DNA from 2 places in the Peribacillus sp. NPDC096448 genome. Region 1 is predicted to be linked to the other one. Evidence: riboswitches for the same ligand, from Rfam matches in the RefSeq annotation. Region 1 holds a riboswitch; the other holds the start of a gene.
The links. Region 1 has a riboswitch for lysine ahead of ACIQ0C_RS12305 (amino acid permease). Riboswitches for the same ligand answer to the same signal wherever they lie in the genome.
Positions count from the first base shown of each region.

Region 2: another riboswitch for lysine. It lies ahead of ACIQ0C_RS00625 (aspartate kinase); the one in region 1 lies ahead of ACIQ0C_RS12305 (amino acid permease).

Region 1 is NZ_JBIWEU010000006.1:114,396-119,374, forward strand. It holds gene ACIQ0C_RS12300 (glycoside hydrolase family 13 protein) at 1-565, shown strand, start outside; gene ACIQ0C_RS12305 (amino acid permease) at 615-2,066, opposite strand; lysine riboswitch at 2,162-2,346, opposite strand; gene ACIQ0C_RS12310 (LacI family DNA-binding transcriptional regulator) at 2,594-3,556, opposite strand; gene ACIQ0C_RS12315 (metal ABC transporter solute-binding protein, Zn/Mn family) at 4,186-4,979, shown strand, end outside.
Region 2 is NZ_JBIWEU010000001.1:129,854-134,832, forward strand. It holds gene ACIQ0C_RS00610 (electron transfer flavoprotein subunit alpha/FixB family protein) at 1-381, shown strand, start outside; gene trxA (thioredoxin) at 558-899, shown strand; gene uvrC (excinuclease ABC subunit UvrC) at 1,003-2,775, shown strand; lysine riboswitch at 2,837-3,013, shown strand; gene ACIQ0C_RS00625 (aspartate kinase) at 3,103-4,335, shown strand; gene ACIQ0C_RS00630 (YslB family protein) at 4,399-4,869, opposite strand.

The sequences.
Region 1 (4,979 bases):
CATGACCAATGTTGCATTTGAGGGCATCGATGAATACCGGGATATCGAAACATTGAATTCTTATGACGAACTCGTCAATTCTCATGGCTGGTCAAAAGAGCGGATGATGTCAGCCATCCACGCCCGCAGCCGGGATAATGCGAGGACACCGATTCAGTGGAATGACTCCCGGAACGCCGGATTCACGAAAGGGACTCCTTGGATTAAGGTTAATCCCAATTTTCCCGAGATTAATGCAGAAAAGGCCTACAATGATTCGAATTCCATTTTTCATTTTTATAAAAAGCTTATCCAATTACGCAAGGAACATGAAATCGTCGTTTATGGCCGTTTTGAACTGCTGTTGCCGGATGATGAACGAATATTTGCCTACACGAGATCGTTGGAAGAAGAAAAGCTGTTGGTGCTATGTAACTTTAAAGAAGAGCAGGCTCCCTATACTTTGCCTGAAGAGCTGCATGCATATGCTGCCACAAAGCTGATCGGCAATTATGATCAGGAGGAAGAAGGAATCTCCAGCAAACCCCTGCAACCATATGAATGCCGTGTTTATCATTTGAAATGAAAAAAGGACCTGTCCTTCTCCATTTAGGGAAGAACAGGTCCTTTGCGTATTATTTTGATTTAAGGTCACATTCCTCTAGCGGAATGATTTTCGTTTTATGTTTAATTTTATAGCCGAACCATAGGACGAAAAATAGGATCAAGCCAATGTAGGAAACGAACATTGAATTCCAATCGATCCCATCGCTGCTGAAAGCTTGATAGCCTTGTCCGATGATAATGATAATACAAAGGACAAGTGCGAATATAGGCCCGAATGGGAAGCCTTTTGCCCGGAATGGTAAAGCATTCATATCAAGGCCTTGAGCAGCGTAAGCTTTGCGGAACCGATAATGGGCAATTGCAATCCCTACCCAGGTGACGAATCCTGCCATGCCTGAAGCGTTCAATAACCAGATATAAACGACGCCATCACCGAAAAACGAAGCTAAGAATGCAACGCAGCCAACTAAAGAAGTCACGATAAGTGCATTCACGGGTACTCCTCTTTTATCTAACTTACCTAAGAACTTCGGTGCTTTCCCATCACGTGCCAAGTCCCATAGCATACGGGTTGAAGCGTACATGCCAGAGTTACCGGCAGAGAGTACGGATGATAAAATGATCGCGTTCATGATGGATGCGGCAAATGCAAGGCCGGCCCGTTCAAATACAAGCGTGAATGGACTTACGGCAACATCTTCACTCAATAAACGTGAATCGGTAAACGGAATGATCATGCCAATTACAAAAATGGCTAAGATATAGAATAAGATGATACGCCAGAAAACGGATCTGATCGCTTTTGGGATATTTTTTTCTGGATCCTCACTTTCACCAGCGGTCACTCCAAGCAATTCCGTACCTTGGAATGAAAAGCCGGCAGCCATGAATACACCTAGAATCGTGAAGAACCCTCCGTTAAAGGGACCTTCGCCCATTGTGAAATTGGAAAAACCAATTGGGTCTTTCCCACCCATGATTCCGAGAATGATCAGAACACCCGTGATCAAGAAAATGACGACTGTCACGACCTTGATCATGGCAAACCAGAATTCTGTTTCCCCGAAACCTTTAACTGACATGTAATTGATAAGAAACATAGTGATTAACGCAATGGCACTCCAGATAATTGAAGGGCTATCAGGGAACCAGAACTTCATAATTAAGACAACGGCTGCCAATTCAGCGGCAATGGTGATTGCCCAGTTATACCAGTAGTTCCAACCAATCGCAAAACCGAAAGACGGATCGACGAATTTGGATGCATAGACACGGAACGAACCGGCCACTGGCATGAACGCTGCCATTTCTGCAAGACTTGTCATTAAGTAATAAACCATGATGCCGATGATCGCGTATGCCACCAAGGCACCGCCGGGACCGGCTGAATGAATGGCACCGCCACTTGCTAAAAATAAACCTGTTCCAATCGTTCCACCTAATGAAATCATCATTAAATGACGCGCTTTCAGGCTCCTTTTCAGTTCAGTAGGGCTTGATGCTGATTGTGAATTTGACAATTGATGTTACACTCCTTTTTATTGGAAGGGAACGAAAAATAAAAAACAGCAGTCGAAAAAGATCGACGGCTGTTTATAATAAACCCGTTTATCCTTCCGAAGATAGCTCCCCACGCTTTGTGAAAAAACGTGACAGTGGTGTTCCTATTCGGTTACACCGCCAGCAAGAATATACATGGAATATACCCTAACTTCGGCAACTTATCCTTTCAAACGGAGTCTTTAATTTTCCAGAATCTCGTCCGTTTTACTTTTATAAGCTGCAGCCTCTAACTCATCGGTAAATGAGGAAGTATTCAATTTTCTAAAATCGTTGGCGTCAGCTTGTGGGTGACGTCGGACGATTATACTCATGAAATTCATGCAATCGCTAATAGATTGCTAGTAATTGAGTAAACTTTACTATATCAAAATTATAAAATAACTTCTGGGATATCGCAATGATTATTTTACGTGGTTATTTTTTCCTAGTTATGAGTGATGGCAGTAAGGAAGAATTCAAGTACTAAAATAAAGCATCCTCTTGACTAAACGGTTTTCCTTTTTATTAGTGCGTAGTCCAGTTTTACATGTTTGACCTCTTCAGGATTCTCAAATAGGTCCACTGCCATTTTCCCAATCCATTCCAGCGGTAAGGAGATGGTCGTGATGTCGAGTATTTCGCCAAGGCTATCATTATTGAAGCCGAGAATGGCCACATCTTCCGGTACCCTTATACCCGATTTCTTAGCGGTAAGAATGAAGCCCGCCGCCGTGTCATCATTCGTGATGATGATGGCATCAGGTTTATCCATCATCGAATTCCATTCCTGAAACAATTGTTCACCGTCTTTGATATGATAACTGCCTTCAAATAGCCATTCTTTATTGTTTATCAGTTGATGTTTACTCATGATATCGTTAAAGGCCTTTGTACGATGGGAACTATTTCTGCTCTTTTTACGGCCGAGGCTGTATCCGATTTTCTTATATCCTTTAGCAATCACGTACTCAAGGGCACAGGAAAAAGCGGCATAATGATCAATGCTGATGGATGAGAATTCAGCTTGGGCTGTATCTTCACATAAAATAATCGGTCCGTATTTTTGATAATCCAAGAGGATTTTCATTTCCGAAATCCTTGAACAAACGATAATGCCATCGAGCTGCTTCATTTGCAGCATATTAAAAGCCTGGATCTCTTTCTCTCTATCATAATTTGTTTGAAAGATGACGATATGACAGCCAATTGCATTTGCCTGTTTAGTGATTCCGTTAACGATTGCCCCGTAATATGGGTGATTGTTGAAGGGGATGATAATGCCGATAAGATTGGTTTTGCCTTTTGAAAGATGAATGGCGTTGATGTTTCTCGTATAATTCAAACGATCGATCGCTTCTAAGACGCTCTTTCTTTTATCGGGGCTTACATATGGATGATCATTCAATACACGAGACACTGTTGAGACAGATACACCAGCACATTGAGCTATTTCTTTAATATTTGTCATGGTATCACCGTTTTTTCTTTTTTTATATTGTACAGTATGAAACCCATTTCAGGGCAAGGGAACAGTGTGGGGCTGCTGAAGATTTCTTCAAATAAGGTCTTGTTCTGGTATTGGTTTCATCCTTTAAGATTTGTTTAAGTCTTAGAGGAGGAGGAAATCATGATGTTCCAAACTTTAATCACCCTGTTTGTGCTTTGCGGAATCGAATTGGGATTTGCGTACTTGGCAATTTCCTTGAAACAGGAAAAATAAGTGTCAAAGCCCGAATTCCGCGGCATTATGCGTGGAAACCGCGTTTACTCGTGAATTTCACGTCGTCCCTAAATAGCTCCCCTAGGTTTATATTCACCATAAAAACTCCACAATATAAATATAACTTCATCATTCGGAATGATTGACTGTCAGGGAGCTCCCTAGTGGAGCTTCCTGACAGTTTTTGCTGTGTGTATTAGTCATCCGCCTTTTTGAAATGTTTAAAAATAGTTGCACTTTTTTTGTATATTTGTGTATAGTATAAAATAAGTTGTGTAGAGGAAACTTTTTAGCATTTACGACAATGTAAAAAAATTTACACTTAGTTTTGCGCATGGCAAACTATTTTAGAAAGATGAAAAAGGGAGGGAATATGGATGGGTTTTCTAAAATCTATTGGAGGCGTGCTTGCTGCATTGCTGATTTTAACGGGGTGCGGCAATGATACGGCCGAAAGGGATAATGGCAAGCTGAATGTCGTTACAACAACGGGAATGATTGGGGATTTGGTTGAGAATATCGGCGGTAAAAATGTCGAGGTCACAAGTTTAATGGGACCGGGAGTCGACCCCCATCTATATAAAGCGACGCAGGGTGATGTGAAGACACTGGATTCGGCTGATATGATTTTTTATAACGGATTGCATCTTGAAGGGAAAATGGCGGATATATTTGAAATGATGAGCAAGGATAAACCGACGATTGCCGTAACGGAAGACTTTAAGGAGAACCAACTTAGAAAAGTGAGTGCAACGGAGCATGATCCCCACGTATGGTTTGATGTAAAGCTTTGGATCGTTGCGGCGGAGGCAGTTAAGAAAGAATTGATTGCCAAGGACCCGGACAATGAAGCAGAGTATCGTGAAAATTATGAGGAGTATGTTCTGCAATTGGAGGAACTTGATAAATATGTCCAGGAGGAAATTAATAAAGTGCCAGAAGACCAGCGGGTGCTCGTTACAGCACATGATGCTTTTGGATACTACGGGCAGTCATATGGCCTGGACGTAAGAGGGCTCCAAGGGATCAATACATTATCGGAATATGGATCAAAAGATGTGACGGATATGCGGAATTATCTTGTGGAGAACAAAATAAAAGCGATTTTCATTGAGTCAAGTGTACCGAGGAAGGCTATCGAGGCTGTCATCCAAGGAGCAGGTAAGCAGGG
Region 2 (4,979 bases), on a different contig from region 1:
CTTTCAGAAGCGAAAGTAGTCATCGCGGGTGGCCGTGGCGTGAAAAGTGAAGATGGTTTTGAACCATTAAAGGAACTGGCACAGGTTCTTGGCGGAGCGGTAGGAGCTTCCCGCGGAGCATGTGATGCGGACTATTGCGATTACTCATTGCAAATCGGGCAAACGGGTAAAGTCGTAACACCTGACCTTTATATCGCTTGCGGAATTTCCGGTGCGATCCAGCATTTAGCGGGAATGTCCAACTCCAAGGTTATCGTTGCCATCAATAAAGACCCGGAAGCTAACATATTCAATGTGGCTGATTATGGAATTGTCGGAGACCTTTTCGAAGTCGTTCCATTACTTACGGAAGAATTCAAAAAACTTAAAGTTAACGCGTAATAGAAATAATACAGATGAGGGGCAAGACATTCGGCATAAGCCGATACATGTCTTGCCCCTTTATGCAGATAGGCAAGGATTTTGGCCTGCATATTTACTCTTTTTTTGGACATCCTACCACTGAAGCAAAATATTAGCATCGATTCGAGCAACAATGTTATACTGTCTTTAGTTATTTGAGTAAATTTGAGGAGGAATTATATATGGCTATTGTAAATGCAACTGACCAAACTTTCACAACAGATACTAGCGAAGGTGTCGTTCTTGTAGATTTTTGGGCTCCATGGTGTGGACCTTGTAAAATGATCGCTCCTGTTCTTCAAGAGCTTGATACTGAAATTGGCGATACAGCAAAAATCGTAAAAGTGGATGTAGATGAAAACCAAGAAACAGCTGGAAAATTCGGTGTGATGAGCATCCCGACATTAATCGTCCTTAAAGACGGTGAAGTGGTTGATAAGGTTGTTGGTTTCCAACCTAAAGAAGCACTTGCTGAACTTATTGCAAAACACGCGTAATAGTAAGTTAGCTAAAAAAAGCTTCAAGTCTGCGGACTTGAAGCTTTTTTCGCTATCTTGATATATAATGATTGTAAAAATGGGAGAACAGGAGGCTGAATGCATGAATCAACAAATAAAGAATAAACTTGCCCTTCTTCCCGATCAACCTGGTTGTTATTTAATGAAAGATCGTCAGGGAACGATCATATATGTAGGCAAAGCGAAGGTGTTGAAAAATCGTGTCCGTTCTTATTTTACGGGATCTCATGATGGGAAAACATTTCGGCTCGTGAATGAGATTGAGGATTTCGAATACATCGTCACCTCTTCCAATATCGAAGCTCTTATTTTAGAGTTGAACTTAATCAAAAAACATGACCCAAAATATAATGTCATGCTAAAGGATGATAAGACGTATCCTTTCATCAAGCTGACTGCGGAACGCCACCCGCGTCTCATCATTACGCGAAAAGTCAAAAAAGACAAAGGGAAATATTTCGGTCCTTATCCGAATGCATTTGCAGCCAACGAAACGAAAAAATTGCTCGACCGCATCTATCCCTTAAGGAAATGCAATACTTTACCTGATCGCGTTTGTCTCTACTATCACCTAGGCCAGTGCCTGGCCCCATGTGTATATGATGTAGAGGAACAGGAATATAAAAAAATGGTCGATGATATCAACCGGTTCTTGAACGGCGGGCATACTGAAATAAAAAAAGAACTGACTGAAAAAATGCTAGAGGCATCGGAAGAGCTCGATTTCGAGAGGGCCAAGGAGTTCCGTGACAAGATTGCCCACATCGATATTACGATGGAGAAGCAGAAAATGATGACGACCGATTTCATCGACAGGGATGTATTTGGCTTTGCCTATGATAAAGGCTGGATGTGCGTTCAGGTATTTTTTGTCCGTCAGGGTAAATTGATAGAAAGGGATGTTTCACTTTTTCCGGTCTACGATGAACCCGAACAGGAACTTCTTACATTCCTCGGTCAGTTTTACGAGATTACGAACCACTTTAAACCAAAGGAAATCTTGCTGCCTGAATCAGTGGATGCCGAAATGGCCGAAGGGCTGCTTGGTGTCAAAACGATTCACCCGAAACGGGGAGCGAAAAAAGACATGCTTAAATTGGCGAATAAAAATGCCTCCATCGCCCTTCAGGAAAAATTCTCTTTGATTGAAAGAGATGAAGAAAGAACGATCAATGCGGTGGAAAACCTCGGGAAACAACTGGGTATCTACACCCCGCATCGAATTGAAGCTTTCGATAACTCCAATATCCAGGGAAGTGACCCCGTTTCCGCTTTAGTCGTGTTCATTGATGGGAAGCCGGAAAAAAGAGAGTACCGAAAATATAAAATCAAGACGGTCCAGGGACCTGATGATTATGAATCGATGCGTGAAGTGGTCAGAAGAAGATATTCACGAGTATTGAAAGAAGGGCTGCCGCTTCCGGATTTGATCATCATTGATGGCGGAAAGGGACATGTCGAAGCAGTGCGGGATATTCTCGAAAATGAATTGGGCCTTGATATTCCACTTTCAGGCCTCATTAAGGATGAAAAGCATAGGACCTCGCAATTGATGATCGGAAATCCGCTTGAACTCGTACCTCTTGATTCACGGAGCCAGGAATTTTACCTATTGCAAAGAATTCAGGATGAAGTGCACCGGTTCGCGATTACGTTTCATCGTCAGCTTCGCGGGAAAAATGCGGTTCACTCCCAGCTTGATGATATTCCAGGAGTCGGGGAAAAGCGAAGGAAGCAATTATTAAGGCATTTTGGATCATTGAAGAAAATCAAAGAGGCAACGGCCGAGGAAATCATGGAAGCTGGCATGCCAAAAGGGGTAGCCGAGGGAATCGTTAGAAAACTACAAGAATAATCTTGCTACCGATGAATCTCTATGCTATGATTAAAAGGAATTTTTAACTAGACAACTTAAAAGTGCTGATAGAGGTGCGGAATTCAAGAGTAAAAACCTGGAGAAGTATGAGCTTCCATGAAAGGTTTTGAAAGGGGACGACGCCGAAGGAAGACAAGACTCATACCTTGTTCTCCTGGTCCGACATTTAATAAATGGCGGATTGTCAGGGTTTATACCCTGGAGAGCTATCTCACTGTGTTTACAGTATTAGGGTATGTGACCACAGCAATGAGATATTTCTCATTGCTTTTTTTATTGCCTAAAAAGTAGAGAGGGTGCATGAGGATGGCATTAATCGTTCAAAAATTCGGCGGAACATCCGTCGGTAGCGTAGAAAAAATCAAAAATGTTGCCAATCGGGTAATCGAGGAAGCGGAGAATGGAAATGAGGTTGTCGTCGTTGTTTCAGCTATGGGGAAAACAACGGACCAATTGGTTTCCATGGCCCGTGATATTTCCGGATCCCCTAGCAAGAGGGAAATGGATATGCTATTGACCACTGGGGAACAGGTAACGATTTCCCTGTTAACGATGGCATTGATTGAAGAAGGACATGAAGCCATTTCGTATACTGGCTGGCAGGCTGGCATGGAAACGGAATCCGTTCATGGGAATGCCCGGATTTTAAACATCGATGCCACGAGGATCCAAGCTCAGCTTCAGGAGAAGAAAATAGTGGTCGTAGCCGGTTTCCAGGGTAACGATGCAAATGGGGAAATCACTACCTTAGGGCGAGGCGGTTCCGATACGACGGCGGTTGCCATCGCTGCAGCGCTGAATGCGGATAGATGCGATATTTATACGGATGTAACGGGTGTTTTCACAACGGACCCACGCTACATAAAAGGCGCGCGAAAACTCCAATCCATTTCTTACGATGAAATGCTGGAACTTGCCAACCTCGGGGCGGGCGTCCTTCATCCAAGGGCTGTCGAATATGCAAAAAATTATCAAATTCCGCTTGAAGTCCGTTCAAGCATGGAGAGAGAATCAGGAACGATCATAGAGGAGGAAGCAACTATGGAAGAAAACTTAATTGTACGCGGCATTGCTTTTGAAGACAGCATTACGAGGGTCACAATATATGGTTTGCCCCAATCACTTGGTGCATTATCCACTATCTTCACGACACTTGCGAAAAACCGGATCAATGTGGACATCATCATTCAAAGCATGACTGCCGAGGATACGACCAATCTATCTTTTTCCACAAAAAGTGAAGATACGGAAGCGGCCTTGATTGTGCTGGAAAATAATAAAGAACACTTGGGATTCGACCGGGTCGAAACGGAGAGCGGGTTGGCCAAAGTGTCCATCGTCGGTTCTGGTATGGTATCCAATCCGGGAGTGGCTGCCGAGATGTTTGAAGTGATGGCCAATACAGGCATCCAAGTGAAAATGGTCAGCACATCGGAAATTAAAGTTTCGACTGTCATCAATGAAAAGGAAATGGTGAAGGCGGTTGAATCCCTTCATGAAGCATTTAAACTTGGTCAGCATGCAAATGTGCTAGCTTAAGTGTCATGAGTCCAATAAAAAACAGACTTCCGGTAAAAAGGGTAAGTCTGTTTTAAGGGCTCATTAGATTGGATCTCTGGGATCCCATTGGATGGTGAATATCACTTTTTTTGCGCGGCGTTTGATTTCTTCCGTTGATTCGCTGAGGAATTTCTTTTGCAGTGTAAACTGCTCGGCAAGGAAACCGGCTTCAAGCTGGAAGTGACAATCAGGGTGTAAATCCAGGCGGCGGCTGATTATTTCACCCGTCAGGGATAATTCCATTTCGTGTTTCGTATACTTCAAGATTTCCAGATTGCCCCACCCAGCGCTTTGGAAAAATTCAATCACTTCCTGATCGCCATTCAATGGGAATTTTCTTGCTAATTGTTTACCTGCCCAATAGAGGATTTGATTAGAGTCTTTTCCGAGAATATCGTTCAATAGAACTTCTCTGATTAATTCGTATCCGAAAGCTGGAACCAGGAATTCTTCAGTTTGAATTTCTTCAGTTTGAATCTCTTCTTCTATCGCAGCAGCAATATTTTTTTTCATAATTTATCGCCTCTTTCTGTAAATCTATTATAAACGTATTTCTTTTGCAAATTATACTGTTTTTTATTTATTTAAATAACAATTGGAAAAAAATGAGAAATTATACCGAG